Regions from separate parts of the Micromonospora sp. C97 genome, predicted to be linked through region 3. Evidence: riboswitches for the same ligand, from Rfam matches in the RefSeq annotation. Region 3 holds a riboswitch; each other region holds the start of a gene.
The links. A riboswitch is a leader RNA that binds a small molecule or an ion and turns the genes downstream of it on or off. The one in region 3 is predicted to bind cyclic di-AMP.

Region 1 (4,335 bases), on a different contig from region 3:
GGCCCGGCGCGGCGTCGGGTGCGATCGGGCGTTGCCAGCCGGACATCGGTACGGGACGATCGGGCGACCAACGGCGGCGGGAGACGGTGTGCTCAGCAGCGATACCTTCAGCTACACCGTCCAGGCCCGGAGTTCACCAGCCGAGGCCGCGGCGCTGCTCAGCGACCTGACCCGGCAGGGCGAGCTGCATCCGCTGATCGTCCAGGTCCGCCGGGTGCCGCCCCGGCCCGGGGCCCGGGCCAGCTACACGATCAACGACCGGTTGGTGGCCGGCCCGCTGCGCTTCCGGACCACGTACCACGCGGACGTGCTGATCAGCGAGACCGACGAGATCGTCATGGTGGCCCGCCAGTGGCCGGCGACCACGGTGCGCAACCACACCCGACTGCGCGCCGAGCCCGACGGCCTGGTCCGCATCGACGTGGAGATCACCCTGACGGCGCCGACGCCGCTGTTCCGGTACGCGTTCCGCCAGGCCCGAGCCGCCCACCTCGCCCTCGCCACCCGGCTGGGCGCAGCCCTCGACCGCACCGGCGAACCCCCACCGCCCTCGGCCTGACCCTCCGCCCCGCCCTGCGCCCCCGCCCCGGCCCGCCACCCCGCTTCATGATCGTGCTCAATCCAGGATGTAGTGGCCTCCTGTCGCATCGAGGCCACTACATCCTGGTTCGAGCGCGATCATGGGTGGGCGCCGGCCACGCGCGATCATGGGTGGGCGCCGGCCACGAGCGTCATGGGTGGGCGGGGGTCGTTAGGGCCGTGCGGTGGCGCGGCCGCGGCCGGCGACGGTGGCTGCGGCGGTGCGTCGGCGGCCCCACGGCTTGTAGGTGGAGAGCACCGTCGCGATGATCATCAGGCTGGTCGACACGGCCGGCGCGATGACCAGGTCGGCGCGATCCCGGGCGGGCAGGGCGGCGCCGACCGCTCCGGCGTGGCGCAGGTTCGGGGTGAGCAGGAACAGCACCAGCCCGACCATCACGGTGGTGAGCACGAGCTTGACCAGCACCCAGCGGTGCCGCAGCAGGCCCCACGGGGTGAGCAGCGAACTGGCCACTCCGATCAGCCAGACCAGGACGCTCAGCGGCGCGAACAGCACCGTGCCGATCAGGGCCGTGACCGGGTAGACCACCGCCGGGTCGGCGCCCCGCTGCACGGCGATGCCGAGGGTGAGCAGCACCAGGTCGGTGCCGAGCCAGCCGAGCGAGGTGACGAGGTGCAGGGTGAGCAGCGCCTTGCGGGTGGTGGGTCGGATCCGAGGCATACCGCGATGCTGCCCGCCGGCCCCGGCCGGGTCGTCCGCCGAGCGACGACATCAGGGGTACGCCCGGCGACGTAGCCGGCCCCGGACGCGGGTGATGCCTGTGAGTCATCACGATGACTCACAGGCATCTCCACGCGTGGGTCAGTAGACCGACAGGTGTACGTGGTTGGTGTGGTCGGTGGACGGGGTCCCGTGCGCCCCGCTGTACGACTTCCATCCGCTGCTGGGCAGCCAGATCTGCTTGTACCAGATCACGTAGAGCACGGCGAGCCGGTCCGCGTTGCGGATGAAGTACGCGGCCAGGTTGTTGCCGTAGGTCTTGTCGCCGCCGGTCGCGGCTCCGCCGAAGCCGCCCTTCTGTGCGGCGAAGTCGCAGGCCCGGCCCTTCGGGTGCTCACCGGAGCCGCTGGGGCGGTGGCACGAGACGTACCGGGTGAAGCCCGCCGCCTTGGCCTGGTTGAGCGCGTGCAGGGTACGGGGGGTGATGCAGCCGCTGGCCGGCGTGGGGTCGTTCACGCTGCACGACTCGGAAGGCCAGGAGCCGTCGGAGTTGCGCGGCGCGGCCGTCGCGTTGGCGGTGGAGGTGCCCCGGTTGGAGCCGGTGTCGGCGGTGCTCTGTGTCTTGGGTGTGGTGGCCACGGTCAGGGCCCGTTCGGCCTGTTCCTTGCGCTTGGCCATCACCGCGACCTGCTTGCGCTGTTCAATGATCTCGCCGTCCAGTGCGACCCGGGTGCGGGTGGCCTGGTCCTTGCTCTTCAGCAGGTCGCGCAGCACCCGGTCCTCGTTGGCGGCCACCGCGTCCAGGGCGGCTGCCCGGTCCATGAAGCCTTCCGGGGTGCTGCTGTTGAGCAGCGCCGACATCGCGCCGAGTCGTCCGGTCCGGTACGCCACCTCGGCGATCTCGCCGACCTTGCCGTTGCGCTGGTCGATCTCGACCTCGATGGTCTTCAGCTGGGTGGTGAGCTGCTTCTGCCGTTGTACCGAGGTGTCCAGGGCTCGCTTGGCGTCCAGGTAGCCCTTGCTGGCCGCCTCGAGTTGGGCGCGCAACGCCGGGGTGCCGCCCTCCTCGTCGGAGTCGGGTGCGGCGGCCCGCAGGCCGGTCGGGGGAGCGGCCGAGGCGGTGCCGGCCGGAAGCGCGACGCCGAGGGCGAACATCGCGACGATCAGGGCCGCCAGTCGGGCGGCGGGTGGTCGTGCTGGTGCCACTGCGCATGTCCTTCCGTCAGCCGCCGACCGGGTTAGCTGACGGGTTCGGGACGGAAGATCCCTACCGCTGACGCGGATGCACCCCAGGAACATGGTTCCCCGGTTCGCCCGGTTGGGCGATTAGGCGGCGACCGCCACCGGCGCCGGGAGGCGCCGCCTGGTGGAGGCCGGGACCGAGCCTACCGGTGCCGGTGGGGCCGCTGCAGCCAATGTGACGGACGGTGCGTGCGTCACCACGGAAAATTACCTTAAAAGTGAGCAATGCTCCGAAAAGGTCGTCACCACTCGATGGAGCCACACGCGCCGGAGGCGGCGCCCGGCTCGATCTGCAACGTCGCGTGTTCGATGCGGAAGTCGTCGTGCAGGGCCGTACGCGCCGCGGTGAGCACCGCGCCGACCTCCGCCCCGGGCGCCATGGTCAGGTGTGCGGAGGCCACCTCCATGCCCGAGGTGAGCGTCCAGACGTGCAGGTCGTGCACCTCGACGACGCCGGGCACCGCGGCCAGCCGATCGTGCACGGCGGTGACCTGGAGGTGCTCCGGGGCGGCCTGCACCAGGATGCGGATAGCGGCGCGGGCCAGCCGCCAGGTGCGCGGCAGGATGAACACGCCGATGGCGACCGCGACCAGGGGGTCCGCCCACCACCAGTCGGTGACGGTGATGAGCAGCGCCGCCCCGATGACGCCGACCGAGCCGAGCAGGTCACCGAGCACCTCCAGGTAGGCGCCCTGGAGGTTGATGCTCTCCCGGGCCCCGGCGCGCAGCAGGGCGAAGGCGGCGATGTTCGCGAGCAGACCGAGCACGGCCACCGCGAGCATCGGGCCGGCGATGACCTGGTGCGGGTCGCCGAACCGACGGATCGCCTCGATCACCACGTAGATCGCCACGCCGGAGAGCAGGACGGCGTTGGCCAGCGCGGCGAGCACCTCGAGCCGGTAGAGCCCGAAGGTGCGCTGCGGGTCGTTGGTGGCCCGCCGGGTCGCCGTGATCGCGGCGAGCGCCATCCCGATGCCGAGCACGTCGGTGAACATGTGCCCGGCGTCGGAGAGCAGGGCGAGTGAGCCGGTGTGCAGGGCGGTCACCGCCTCGACCACCATCAGGGTGGCGAGCAGCCCGAACGCCGCCCAGAGTCGACCCCGGTGCTGGTGTGCGGCATTGGCGACGGACCCATGGTGGTGGTCATGACCTGCGCCCACGAGATTCACCTTCCGCCGCCGGCCGGGACCCGGTCAAATGTATGCTCACATCGCTATGTGTGCAAGTGTACGGGTGATGCCTCGCGCTGGCGGCGGTCCGCGCAGGTCAGCCGGTCGGGTCGATGGTGGTGAGCCGCTGGGTGGCCCGGGAGAGCGCCACGTACAGGGTGCGTACCCCGGCGCCCGGATCCGCCCGGATCTCGCTCGGGGCGACCAGCACCACCGCGTCGTACTCCATGCCCTTGGCCTCCAGGCTGGTCACCACCTGCAACCTGGGCGCGCCGAGCGCGCCGAGCCAACCGGCGACCTCGTCACGGCGGGGGACCGGCGTGATCACCCCGACCGTGCCCTCCACCTCGGCCAGCAGGCCGGCGGCGGCCTCGACGGTCGCGGTCTCCAACCCGGCGGCCGGCACCACCAGCTCGACCGGTTCGACCCCGGTGGAGCGGACGGCGGTCGGCAGCGGCAGGTCGGGGTAGAGCCGGCGGATCTCCGCCGCCGCCACCGCGAAGATCTCCGACGAGTTGCGGTAGTTCGTGGTCAGCGTGAACTCGTGTCGCTTACGCCGGCCCAGCGCCTGGTCCCGGGCTCGGGTCAGCTCCTCCGGGTCGCCGGTCCACGCGGTCTGCGCAGGGTCGCCCACCACCGTCCAGGAGGCCAGCCGGCCACGGC
Region 2 (4,335 bases), on a different contig from region 3:
CGTTGCGTCGTCCGACGCGGGTGCGGTGCAGGTAGCCGCCCGCCTCCAGGTCGGCCACGATCGCCTGCGCGGCGCGTTCGGTGACCCCGACCTCGGCCGCGACGTCGCGTAGCCGGGCGGTGGGATTGCGGGCGATGGCCAGCAGGACGTGCCCGTGATTGGTGAGGAACGTCCAGTTCCGCCCGCCGTCGGTGTCGCCCGTCACAGTGCTCGCCATCGTTGACCGCCCTTCCGGATGTCCGCCTGCTCGCGGAGAGTCTTGTCCGCCCCGCCCTGGGAGGGTTGCCCAGGGGGCGACCGGGGTCAACGTATGAAATCTAAATCACGCATACCTTGACGCATCTTAGCGTGCGTGTGACGGTGGAGCGCGACTGAGCGCCCGCCGCCCGGTCGGCGGAAAGTCGGTCTGACCAGGTGAGATGCGTCGAGACGAGGTGCGGGATGAGTCATGCCGGGAACGCCGGTGGTCAGCCGGGTACGCAGCGGACCACCGATCGAGCGCCAGTGCTCAGTGAGCCGAGCCGGGCGTACGCCGAACTGGTCGCCGGCAATCGACGCTTCGTCGGCGGCGCGCCACACCATCCCAACCAGGACGCCGGGCACCGGGCCGCCGTCGCCGACGGGCAGCACCCGTTCGCGGTGATCGTCGGCTGCTCCGACTCCCGGCTGGCCGCCGAGATCATCTTCGACCGCGGGTTGGGTGACCTGTTCGTGGTCCGCACGGCCGGGCACACCGCCGGCCCGGAGGTGCTCGGCAGCGTCGAGTACGCGGTGACAGTGCTCGGCACTCCGCTGGTGGTGGTGCTCGGTCACGACCTGTGCGGTGCGGTGCAGGCCGCCCGGGAGTCCGCCGCGACCGGCACCGCGCCGAGCGGCCACCTGGGCGCGGTGGTCGACGCCGTGCTGCCCAGCCTTCGCCGGGCCGAGGCTGAGGGCGTGGACGACATCGACGGCATCGTCGACATCCACATCGCACAGACCGTCGAGACGTTGCTCGGGCAGTCCCCGGTGCTGGCCGACGAGGTGGCCCGGGGGCGGTGCGCGGTGGTGGGGATGTCCTACCGGCTGGCCGCCGGGGCGGTACGCCCGGTTGCCGCCGTGCCGGCTGGCTTCGCGACGCTGGACACCCCGGCCGACCCGGCTGCCCCTGCCACCGTGTGACATGACGAGGGCCGCTCCGCGTCACGCGGAACGGCCCTCAACCGGGGTCGTACGGGTCAGAGCAGCGACATGTGGACGTGGTCGGTGTGGTTCGACGGCCCGCTGTACGAACTCCAGCCGGTGGCCGGGAACCAGATCTGCCGGTTCCAGATCACGTAGTAGATGCCGAGCCGGTCGGCGTTACGGATGAGGAACGCGGCGACGTTGTTGCCGTACGTCCGGGTGTCGTTGTTGTGCCACGGGGAGAAGCCGCTCTTCTGCAGCGACCAGTCGCAGGCGCGGCCCTTCGGGTGCTCCCACGGCCCGCCGGGGCGGTAGCAGCCGACGAACCGGTTGAAGCCGGCCCGCTTGACCTCCTTGTACGCGTGCAGCGTGCGGGGGGTGACGCAGCCGGACGTGGTGGGGTCGTTCTCGCTGCACGACTGGGGCTTCCAGTCGCCGTCGGCGGTGCGACCCGGGCCGATCTTCGCGACCGGGGAGGTGGCGTCCACCAGGCCGCCGGTGAAGCCCTTGCCGCCGACGAGGGAGAGCGCCTTGTCGGCCTCGCTCTTCCGCTTCGCCATCAGGGCGGTCTGCTTCTGCTGCTCGCGGACCTCGGTGTCGAGGGCCAGCTTGGCCTGCTCGGCGCGGGCCTTCACCTCGTTGACCTCGGAGAGCTTCTTCTCGTTGACCATGTTCATCTCGTCGAGCACCGCGGCGCGCTGGACGAACGAGTCGGGGGCGTCGCTCTCCAGCAGCATCGCGATCGCGCCGATCCGGCCGGTCCGGTAGGCCTGGGCGGCGATCTGCCCGACCTGCGGGGCCAGTGCGGCCAGGTCGGCGTTGGCCCGGTCGACCTCGGCCGCCAACTCGCTCTGCCGCTTCTTGGATTTGTCCAGCTTGGACTTGGCGGCGGAGTAGTCGCGGTTGGCCTGCTCGATGACGTCGTTGAGCAGCTTGGGCTCGCCGTCCTCCTCGTGCCCGGACGGTGTGGGGTTCGTCGGGGCGGCGTGCGCCGGGAGTGGCCCGGCGAACACGGTCAGTGCGGCGATCACGGCCACCACGGGTGTCAACCAGCGGCGTAGGGGTGCCGTCACAATGTTCCCTTCCGTCGACCGCCGACCGGGTTAGCTGACGGGTTCGGGGCGGAAGCGGCCCCTACCGCTGACGCGGATTCACCCCACGTACCTGGGTCCCCGGCTCGCCGGTTGGCGATTGGGCGGTGGCACCGCAGGCGCCGCTTCGCGCCTTCATCGGTGACCGGCAGCGAGGTTACCCGAGAGTCGACCGGCTGAGCTACGCCTGGATGCCGACCAAAAGCGTCATTTCGCCATAGCGTTGAGTGACCAGTGACGTGGTTCTCAGGGTGGTTGCCCGATCTGGTCACGCTGAGGAGTGTCACCATGCCGTATCCGTGCTCCTGTTCGACTCCGGCCACCGGTCGGCGGCCTCGGGTGGGGGTGCGGCCCGCTGCCGGTCCGGCTCGTTGGAGCCGGCCGTTCGCGGTGAGCTGAGGGCGGCGAGTGCCTCGCTGCGGTCCGGCTGGGGGCGCGCGGCGGGAGCGTCGGCCGGCGGCACGGCGTCGGTACGCCCGGCGGCGGTCACCACCGCGGCCAGCCCGGTGGTCAGCGGCACGGCGGCGATCAGACCGAGGGTGGCGACCGCGCTACGGACGATCTCCTGGGCGAGGAACTCACTGGTGAGGATCTGCCCGATCGGTCGCGCGTCGGCGGTGAGCAGGAGCAGCAGGGGCAGCGACGCGCCCGCGTACGCCAGAACGATGGTGTTGACAGTGGAGGCGATGTGCGCGCGGCCGACCCGGGTGGCCGCCCGGTACAGCTGCAACCGGGTGAGGCCGGGGTTGGCGTTGGCCAGTTCGGTGACGGTGGCCGCCTGGGTGACCGTCACGTCGTCGAGCACCCCGAGCGATCCGATGATGATCCCGGCGAGCAGCAGTCCGTGCAGGTCGACGTCGCCCTGGAACATCGACAGGGTGGTGGCGTCTTCGCTGCCGAAGCCGGTGAGGTGGGTGGCGGCCGTGGCGATGGTGGCGAGTACGCCGGTCAGCACCAGGCTGCCCAGGGTGCCGAGCACGGCGACCGAGGTCTGTGCGGTGACCCCGTGCGTCAGATAGAGCACCACGAACATGATCAGGGCGGCGCCGACCACCGCCACCAGCAGGGGTGACCTGCCGGCACCGATACCCGGCAGCACGAAGGTGAGCAGGATGGCGAAGCTGGCGGCCAGTCCGGCGAGCGCTGCCAGACCCCGCCACCGACCGAACGCGACGATCGCGGCCGCGAAGACCACCGCCAGCCAGATCATCGGGGTGCCGCGTTGGTGCTCGGCGATGTTCCAGTTGCTGGTGCTGGGATCGGTGGGATCGGTCAGCTCGACCAGGATGACCTCGTCGCCGACCTCGACCCGGGGTGCGCCGGGACCGTCCGGCACCGGCGTCCGTACCTGCTGGCCGGCGGTCGGCCCGTCGTCCACCCGGACGTCGACGGTGCCGCACCGTCCGTTGCCGACCCTCGGGGTGCCCTCGGGGACCGACGGCGCCGGCGGGCACGGCTCGTTCACCACCCGGGTGACAGTGCCGGGGTAGCGCGGCACGTCAGCGCCGCCGTCGGTCTGCGGTGACCCGCCGCGCGGCCAGAGCAGCACCGCGGCGAGCACGGTGGCGACGAAGAGGGGTACCACCGTCACGACGAGGATCCGTCGCACCCTCGGTGGGGCGGACGGAGCCGGGCGGGTGTGGTCGGAACCCAAGGCGAGACTCCCAACGATCCGGTGCGGGGTACGGGTCAGCGAGCCGGGCGGTTCACCGTTTCGGTGGAAACGCGGCGGTCGGCGGGACGATTCGCTGCCTGACGACCGCTTGATCACGGACGGTCAGTGCTCGGCCCGGCCGGTCGGAGCCGACGTCACGTCGTGGCGGCGACAGTGCCCGACTGTGCGGCGGCATCCGGAGGGCCATCGGGGGAGATGCTAGCCAGCCGGTGGCGGGGTCGCAGGTCGTGGCGGAGTGTCGGTGGCCGAATCGCTCGCGTGGCGGCCCTCGGACCGGCATGTTGGAGCTATGCCCGCTCCGTCGCCGTCCGACCCCGACCATCGGCACGCCGGACCGGTGCCGCACGAGAGGCCCGCCGGGCATTCCGATCATTCCGGGCACGACAAGCACGCCGGGCACGATCC
Region 3 (4,335 bases):
CGGCGCAGGCCCGGCCACGGCCGCCGCGTCGACGCCCAGCCCGGTGCCACCGTCGAGCGTGGTGTCGGCCTCCGTCGCCGCCGGGCCGCTGGCGGCCTCCGGTCGGCACGTCGGGGCGCACGCTGCGGCGCGCCCGGCAGCGGCGATCCCACCGGACGCCGTCGAGGAGGGCGTTCCCGCCTGGGCCGTCGACTCGCCCGGGGCGCTCCCCGAGGAGCACTGCGTCACCGCGACCGGCGTGCTTCCGGTCCGCGCGGCGGAGTCCGACCGGCTGCCCCTCGTCGACAGTGCGAGCGGTCGGGCCTGCCGGGCCCCACCCCGGCGCTGAGCCACCGGGACGATCGTCCCGCCGCCGCGCCTGTCGCCCCACCCGCTTCCCACCCGCCGACCGGTGGCCCGCCGTGGCCCGCCGGCCGGTGTGGCCCCATCGCACTGCTCTCTCCCCGAGGTGCCGACCATGGAGACCGCCGTCTTCTACCAGTTCGTGACCGAGGTGCCGCGAGCCGCCGCCATCTGGTCGACCCTGGTCCTGCTGACCCTGGGCCTGCTCACCGTGCTGGCCGCCCGCCCCGAACGGGACCGGCCCGCCGACGACCCGCTCCCGGCAGCGCCCACCGCCCGGGAGGTGGCCGCCGCCGAGGCTGCCGACCTGCGCCGCTACGCCGAGGAGGTGGCCGTCGCCGCGGCCGGCGCGGCGACGACAGCCAGGCGGAGACGTGCCGCCTGGCTGAGCGCCCAGGAGCAGATGGAGCGGGCCTGGACCGGGTACGACGCGGCGGACACCGCCGCGCGTCGCTTCGCGGGCGCCGGGGCGCTGCCCACCCCACGGACCCCGCACACCCCCGCCGAGTACGCGGCCCGGGAGCGCTATCTGCACCGGGCGGCGATGGCGGCGTACTGGCGGGGTGACCTGAGCATGGTGCAGCTCGGTGACGTGTTCGGGCACCGGCACGGCTGGGATCCCCGACGCCACCCGGTCGAGCAGGAGGTGTTGATCAGCCGGGTGGTCCGGGATGCGCGGCTGGCCGACTACCAGGCGGCCGCCGTCCGTGAGCGGGCCGCCTGGCGTGACGCGGAGCTGGCCGCCGAGTCGGCTCGTACCCTCGCCGAGGAGGCGTACGCGGCGGCGGCCCGGCTGCGCCCGCACCCGGTGGCCGCCCGCCGGACGGTGGCGGGGGCGTTGCGCCCGGCCGTCGTGGCACGGTGGCGACCGGCCCGGGCGGGTTGAGCCCGATCTGTGATGTGAGGCCGGTCACGCAATTGTGAAATCGGACGTCCGGCACGAGCCGCGCCATTGTTCCCGCGATTATGGTCGCGTTCTTCGTCGCCTGTCCGGTTGTCGCCCGCAGGCGCGCCCGTAACCGGTTGTCCCATCGAGTCACATCATCGGCAATACGCGCAGAAATTGCCTCGCCGATTGAGGTTTACGCAGGTGAACCCGGCTTGGCAGGGCGCGGAGCCGCCAGTACTGTCGTCCTGTCCGATGCGGTAACCGATCGCAAGACGCGACGCCGCATCGACCCGCTTAATCGTGATCAACGAACCGGGGACCCATCAGTAAGTCCGGGGTGAATCCGCGAGCCACGGCCCGCGGTAGGGCGATCTTCCCGCCCGAATCCGTCAGCTAACCCGGTAGGCGGTGTCGGAAGGAGTCCCATCCTCGTGCAGCACCTTTCCACCCCTCGGTTGTTCCCTCGCCTCCACGGCGCGGCGGTGCACCCGCTCATTCGTCCAGTGACGGTGAGCTGACCCCCCGGGTCATCGCCTTCCCCGCCCGGCCACGCCGGGCGTTCCCCTGAGCGGTTCACCATCCGCGGACCACGGTCCGCGCGCTGGCGCCTGCCCGGATACCGGTCCGGCCCGGTGTGCCGCTCTCCCCCCGATCCGTGGAGGACCCCGTGAAGCACACCCTGCAGCGTCAGCTCCGCCGCCTCGCCACCGAGCGCCCGTACCAGATCGTTGTCGCCTCCGCCGCGGCTCTCGCCATCGCCACCACCGGCGGTGCCCTCCTCACCACCGCCGACGACGCCCCGGCCGACCAGCGCACCGCGACCACCGTCGCCGAGATGCGCAGCGACGTCGCCGCCTCCCGTGGCGACGTTCGGGACGCGTCCCCCTCGGCCAGCGCCGCGCCGACCACCGCCGCGCCGGCCACCAGCGCCGCGTCCCCCGCCGCGAAGGCCAAGAGCAACCCCGACCTCACCCGTAAGCCGACGCCCCCGAAGCCGCCCGCGACCAAGGTGCTCGACTACGACTACGAGGCGCAGAACACCTACTACAACTGCGGCCCGGCGGCCACCCGCAACGCGCTCAGCGCCGCCGGCATCGACCGCACCCAGGAGGAGCTCGGCGCCGAGCTGGGCACCACCGAGATGGGCACCAACTCGGCCGAGGACACCACCCGGGTGCTCAACGCCGAGGTGAAGGGCTCCCCGTACCGGACTCGGATGTTCCCCAGCGCGCCCAGCCCGGCGCAGATGGACCGCCTCCAGGCCGACGTGGTGAAGGCCATCACCGACGGCCGGGGCGTGGTGGCCAACGTCGTCGGGGACGCCACCGACACCGACGGCGGCTGGCACTCCTACGGCGGCGGGCACTACATCGCCGTCGTGGGCTACAAGGACAACGGTCGCACCGTGCGGATCGCCGACTCGGCCAACGCGGCCGACCCGTCGTACTGGATCACCACCATCGACCTGGCCAACTGGATCACCAGCCGGGGCTACTCCGCCTGACCCGGGCACGCCGAGGACCGCGGGCGTCGTCCCCCACAAGGGGCCGGCGCCCGCGGCGTCTTCGGCGGTGCGGTCAGTAGGTGATGAAGCCGTACAACGCCTTGTGGTTCGACTTCGTCCCGACCACGGTGTGGTCGACGGCGGACGACTGCACACTGCCCCTGACGAACAAGTAGTCGATCTTGCTGGAACCGTTGGTGGCCGCCGACCCGTACCCGGTCATGCCGTAGCCGCTGAGCGTGCCGGGGGCGATGCCGGTGCGGTTCGCGTCGATGCCCACCACGCGGATCGTCGACGCGTTCAGCAGCGTGGTCGCGTCCGCACCGAGGTGGATGCCGCTGTTGGCGATGCCCCGGTCGCCGTCACCGGCGCAGGCGTTCTGCCGGTTCTCCTGCGGCAGGTGCATCGTCGCGGCGAACACGCTGGTGCCGGTCGCCTTGATGGTGAAGCGCGCCGCGATCGCGCTGGTCCGCTTCCACTTGTAGTAGTCGGTGCTGTCCGGGTCACTGTTCGGCGGCTTGTACAGCGTGCACCCGGCGCCGTTCGCGTACGCCGTGCCCGGCTTGAGCCAACCCGCGCTCCAGTACTTCGAGATGTCGCCACTGGCGAGGTTGAGCGTGCGCTTGTTCCAGAGGATGGCGTTGGTCTGCTTCTTCTTCAGGTCGCCGAGCGACTGCGAGCTGCACTTGTGCGTGCTGCCCCACGGCTCCGGGTCGTCCCACGCCACGATCGCCCCGTAGCTGCCCGCCGGGTAGCCGAACTTCGCCGACAGCTGGTCGGCGTACGCCTCGGCCTGGCCGGTGCCGCGCACCTGCTGCACGATCAGGATGTCGGGCGCCACCACGCCGCTGGTGCCCGTGCGACCGGCGTCGTCGACCAGGATCGAGGTCAGGTGGTCCGGTCCGGAGATCCGGGTGCAGCTCCCGTCGGAGTTGTTCACCACCAGGTTCTCGATGTTGTTGTTGTAGACCCGCAGCACCCGGTCGGCCGCCGTGACCGCTGCGCCGTTCGGTGCGGCCACGTCCGATGGCGTCGCGGACGCCCGGTGCGGTACGCCGAGCGTGACGGCTGCCAGTGCCGCGACCAGCGCCGACCCGTACATCCTGTACACAGTGGCTCCCCTCGGGACGGAATCGACAGGTGGCTCTGTCCGTCCGGCCCGGAACTCTACAGTGGATCATTCTTTGGTGGGGGCGGCGTGGATGACGGCTCTCGTACCAGGCCGTGAACCGTGGGAGACTGCGGCCGTGGTGGATGAATCGGGTGGTCAAGCCGGTCGCGGGCGGGTCCTGCTGCTCCTGCACGGGATGGGCACGACCGGGGACGTCTGGTTGCCGTGGGCGCCTCTGCTGGAGCAGCGCTGGGCGGGGCGGTGGCTGGCACCGGACCTCGCCGGCCACGGCTGGGCGGCACCGCTTCAGTCGTACACGTTCGCGGGGTTCGCCGACCGGATAGCGCGCGGCCTGGCGCCCGGCGACCGGCTCGTCGTGCTCGGACATTCGCTGGGCGGGGTGGTCGGCCTCGCGCTGGCCGCCCGCGCCGCCGGTACGCCGGTGGACGCCGTGGTCGGGTTGGGCATCAAGGCCGTCTGGTCACCCGA
Region 4 (4,335 bases), on a different contig from region 3:
GAATCGAACCCGCACTGTCAGCTTGGGAAGCTGATGTTCTGCCATTGAACTACACCCGCAAGCGGCACCACTGTACCCGAGTCGTCGAGCCCGTGCACCCAGGTACCCCCGCCAGCCGCGGGTGTCCGCATACCGCACAACCCTGGCCGACCCGGGTTGATCCACTCGGCTTGCTGAAAATCGGGGCGTCCGAAGCGCCGGGATACCGCGGTTTCACGGAAACCGAGTTGATCATGCGGGGTGCCGGCGGCGGGCGTACGTACAGCCCGGTGTCGGCTCCGTGAGGACGGAGCCGACACCGATGATCTTCCAGTCGTGGTCAGGCGGCCGTGCACTGGACGTCACGGCTGAGGCGGGTCGGGCGCGTCGGCGGGACGGCCAACGGGGTGGCCACCGCCGACGGGGCGTTTGGGTCGAGCCAGACCCGCACGGCCGGCCGACCCGGCGCGAGGCCGGGAACGCCCGCGATGTGCTGCTCACGGCGGGTAAGCATCGCCACGTCGATGGTGAACTCGAAGAGCCGCCAGTCGACCTGCGGCTCGGCGCGGGCGCTCTGCGCCAGCTGCGCCACCCGGACCGGATCGGTCACCGGACGGGCCCGCCCTGCCACGTATGCCTCGTCGTCGCTCTCCTCGGCCGGGAACGAGTGCAGCGCGTAGCGGCCGTCCCGTTCGAGGTCACGGCGCTTGGGCGAGTCGATGATGAAGCAGAACAGCCCCTCGGCGGTGATGACCGGGGAGACCGGATGGACGCGGGGCCCGCCGTCGGCGCGGACCGTGGCCAGATAGCCGAAGCCCGGCCCGTACTGCTGGAGGAGAACGCGGATCCCGTCGGCGAGTCGGGGCTCGTCGGCGGCGAATTCGGACCAGGAAGCCATGTGAGCATTCTATCGAACAAATGTACGAGCAGCGACCTCGACGCGCTGGTCACCGGCACCGAATCCGGGCACTTTCGGCAACGCGGCTATGGTGGTCCGATGCTGCTCTCCGACCGCGACCTGGTCTCCGAGATCAAGGCCGGCACGCTGGGCCTGGAGCCGTTCGAGCCCACCCTGGTCCAACCGTCCAGCATCGACGTCCGACTCGACCGGCTGTTCCGGGTCTTCAACAACCACCTCTACACCCACATCGATCCCGCCATGCAGCAGGACGACCTGACCTCGGCGGTCGAGGTCCCCGACGGTGAGCCCTTCGTGCTGCACCCCGGGGAGTTCGTGCTCGCCTCGACGCTGGAGGTCATCTCGCTGGGTGACCAGCTCGCCGGCCGACTGGAGGGCAAGAGCTCCCTGGGCCGGCTCGGGCTGCTCACCCACTCCACCGCCGGCTTCATCGACCCGGGCTTCTCCGGTCACGTGACGCTGGAACTCTCGAACGTGGCGAACCTGCCGATCACCCTGTGGCCCGGCATGAAGATCGGGCAGCTCTGCATCTTCCGGCTCTCCTCGCCGGCCGAGCACCCGTACGGCTCGGTGGTCTACGGCTCGCGCTACCAGGGCCAGCGGGGGCCGACGCCGAGCCGCGCCTGGCAGCACTGGCGCACCTGGCCCACCCGCTGAACCACGACGACGAGGGCCCGCCGCGACGGATCGCGGCGGGCCCTCTCGTCACCCGGGTCAGCCCGGTCGGCCGTAGCTGTGGATCGGGCCGTCGTCGACCTTCTTCATCTTGACCGGTTGACCGGCCTGCGAGGCGTGCACCACCCAGCCGCCGCCGACGTACATGCCGACGTGGTGGATGTCGCTGTAGTAGAAGACCAGGTCGCCGGGGCGCAGGTCGCCCCTGCTGACGTTCTTCGTGACGCGGCTCTGCGCGGCGGCGTTGTGTGGCAGCGACACGCCGGCCTTCGCCCAGGCGGCCAGCATCAGCCCGGAGCAGTCGTACGAGTTCGGACCCTCGGCACCCCAGACGTAGGGCTTGCCGATCTGGGCGCAGGCGAACTTGACAGCGGTGCCCGCGCCGCCGCCGGGGTAGCTGCCCGGGCAGGGCGCCGGGCGCAGTGGGCCACCGCCACCGTTGCCGTACACCTTGAGGCGCAGCTTCTGCAGGCGGTCGATCTCTTCGTTGATCTGCTTCTTCTTCGCCGCCAGCTGAGCTTCGGTGCGGGTCAGCTGGGCCACCATCTCGTCCAGCGGCGCCTTCTGCGCGGCCAGCTGGTCGCGCAGGTCGGCGACCTCGCGTACGTCCTTCTGCTGGTTGTGCGCGAAGCGGTCGAGCATCTCGAGCTGGCCGACCACCTCGCTGGGCGACCGGCTGCCCAGCACCGCGTTGACGGTCAACACGTTCTCACCCTTGTAGGCGCGTACGGCCAGGGCGCTGACCTTGTCCATCGCGGCGTCGACCTGGCGCTCCAGCGGGGTGATCCGGGCGGCCAGCGCGTCGGCCTGCTTGCGCTTCGCGGCGAGGTCGGCGCGGGTGGCGTTGTGCCGTTCGATGATCGGTTCGAGCTTGTTCCAGTCGGCGTCGATCTGGCGCTCGATCTCGGCGACCGACGGGTCGGCGTGGGCCGCCGTGGCACTGCCGGTCAGGACGACGGCGACGCCGGCCAGGGCGGCGAGTGCGGTGGTGAAGCGGGACCAGCGTGGGCGCGGCACGATCGACGTCGGGCCGGCTGATGCCGACCGCTCGGACGACGGCCGCGGGGCATGGAGTGCCACCGGGGTTCCGTACTCCTTCTTCCTGACCGCCTACCGGGTTAGCTGACGGGTTCGGGCGGGAAGTCGGCGCCCTACCGCAGTGGCTGCGGATTCACCCCGAGGGACCTGGGTCCCCGGTTCGCTCGGAAACGACTCGGCGGTGTCGGTCCGTTACCGCCCGGGCTGGGCGGAGCTGCTGTCGGCCCGACGAATGACCAGAGTAGAGACGCTTGTTACCGATCCGCAACCCGCACGGCCGTGACACTCCGTACCGATTGGACGAGGTCACCGACCGTGTGTGAAGAATTCTTTCCCCACGCTTCGATAGATGGAAAGGTATTGACCTGACCTCCCGGACGGCGCGATGGTGACCTGACCTCACTCCGCGAGAATCTAGGGGGTTCGATGCACCATCCAACCCTGTCGACGGGCTGGCGCGCACTGCTCGCCGCCGCCGTGGTCGCCGCCGCCACCACGGTGCCACTCTCCGTCGGCCCGGCCGCCGCCGCGTCCACCACCGACCGTCAGCAGCAGTACGCCGCCGCGGCCACCGAGTACGGGGTGCCGACAGTCGTGCTGCTCGCCGTCTCCTACCTGGAGTCCCGCTGGGACACCAACGCCGGCGCACCGAGCACCAGTGGCGGCTACGGCCCGATGCACCTGACCGACGCCCGGCACGTGGCCGCCCTACCCGGGCGCGGTCACCACGACGCCGGTGCCGAGGACCCGCGCGGCGACGACTCGCGTCCCGCCCGGGTGCCCGCGCCCCGACCGGTCGAGGCCCCCGCGCCGTCCACCGCCGCGTTGCAGACCGTGGACGCCGCCGCCACGCTGACCGGCGTCGCCCCCGAGGCACTGCGCACCGACGCGGGCCTCAACATCCGGGGTGGGGCGGCGCTGCTCAGCGCGTACCAACGGGAGCTGGACGCCCCGGTCGGCGCCGACACCAACCCGGCCGCCTGGTACGGCGCGGTGGCCCGCTACTCCGGCGCGGACAGCGCCGACGCCGCCGCGGCCTTCGCCGACGAGGTCTTCACCACCATCGGCGCGGGCCAGTCCCGGGTGACCGACGACGGCCAGCGGATCACCCTGCCGGCCCGCGCGGTACGGCCCGAGCGTTCCTGGTTGGACCGGCTGGGCCTGCGCCGGCTGGCCCGCCCGGACGGGGTGGAGTGCCCCCGCACCATCTCGTGCGAGTGGATCCCGGCACCCTACGAGGCGTTCGGCGACGGGGACTACGGCAACCACGACCTCTCCGACCGGCCCGCCCGGCAGAAGATCGAATACATCGTCATCCACGACACCGAGGCGAGTTGGGCGACGACCCTGCAACTCGTCCAGGATCCGACCTACGTCAGCTGGCACTACTCGCTGCGCTCGGTGGACGGGCACATCGCCCAGCACGTGAAGACCAAGGACGTCGGTTGGCACGCCGGCAACTGGTACGTCAACGCGAAGTCGATCGGGCTGGAACACGAAGGCTTCGCGGCGCAGGGGACCTGGTACACCGAGGCGATGTACCGGACCTCGGCGAAGCTGGTCCGGCACCTGGCGCTGCGGCTGGGCATCCCACTGGACCGCCAGCACATCATCGGCCACGACAACGTGCCCGGTACCGTCGCCTCGACGGTGCGGGGAATGCACTGGGATCCGGGGCCGTACTGGGACTGGACGCACTACTTCGACCTGCTGCACGCACCCCG

Region 1: linked by a shared signal. The riboswitch ahead of KBX26_RS11805 (hypothetical protein) and the one ahead of KBX26_RS12775 (C39 family peptidase) in region 3 are both predicted to bind cyclic di-AMP.
Region 2: linked by a shared signal. The riboswitch ahead of KBX26_RS06495 (hypothetical protein) and the one ahead of KBX26_RS12775 (C39 family peptidase) in region 3 are both predicted to bind cyclic di-AMP.
Region 4: linked by a shared signal. The riboswitch ahead of KBX26_RS33070 (NlpC/P60 family protein) and the one ahead of KBX26_RS12775 (C39 family peptidase) in region 3 are both predicted to bind cyclic di-AMP.

Annotation. Positions count from the first base shown of each region.
Region 1 is NZ_JAGPXU010000006.1:149,059-153,393, forward strand. Features, by position in the region: gene KBX26_RS11795 (SRPBCC family protein) at 89-559, shown strand; gene KBX26_RS11800 (hypothetical protein) at 752-1,261, opposite strand; gene KBX26_RS11805 (hypothetical protein) at 1,403-2,467, opposite strand; cyclic di-AMP (ydaO/yuaA leader) riboswitch at 2,473-2,604, opposite strand; gene KBX26_RS11810 (cation diffusion facilitator family transporter) at 2,746-3,663, opposite strand; gene KBX26_RS11815 (AAA family ATPase) at 3,770-4,335, opposite strand, start outside.
Region 2 is NZ_JAGPXU010000003.1:31,353-35,687, reverse strand. Features, by position in the region: gene KBX26_RS06505 (MarR family winged helix-turn-helix transcriptional regulator) at 1-217, opposite strand, end outside; gene KBX26_RS06500 (carbonic anhydrase) at 442-1,161, shown strand; gene KBX26_RS06495 (hypothetical protein) at 1,218-2,237, opposite strand; cyclic di-AMP (ydaO/yuaA leader) riboswitch at 2,242-2,372, opposite strand; gene KBX26_RS06490 (YibE/F family protein) at 2,539-3,909, opposite strand; gene KBX26_RS06485 (copper-translocating P-type ATPase) at 4,220-4,335, shown strand, end outside.
Region 3 is NZ_JAGPXU010000007.1:69,911-74,245, forward strand. Features, by position in the region: gene KBX26_RS12765 (hypothetical protein) at 1-328, shown strand, start outside; gene KBX26_RS12770 (hypothetical protein) at 458-1,228, shown strand; cyclic di-AMP (ydaO/yuaA leader) riboswitch at 1,513-1,654, shown strand; gene KBX26_RS12775 (C39 family peptidase) at 1,887-2,735, shown strand; gene KBX26_RS12780 (hypothetical protein) at 2,809-3,846, opposite strand; gene KBX26_RS12785 (alpha/beta fold hydrolase) at 3,983-4,335, shown strand, end outside.
Region 4 is NZ_JAGPXU010000019.1:42,079-46,413, reverse strand. Features, by position in the region: tRNA gene KBX26_RS22465 (tRNA-Gly) at 1-59, opposite strand, end outside; gene KBX26_RS22460 (pyridoxamine 5'-phosphate oxidase family protein) at 320-877, opposite strand; gene dcd (dCTP deaminase) at 977-1,555, shown strand; gene KBX26_RS33070 (NlpC/P60 family protein) at 1,613-2,653, opposite strand; cyclic di-AMP (ydaO/yuaA leader) riboswitch at 2,667-2,802, opposite strand; gene KBX26_RS22445 (N-acetylmuramoyl-L-alanine amidase) at 3,038-4,335, shown strand, end outside.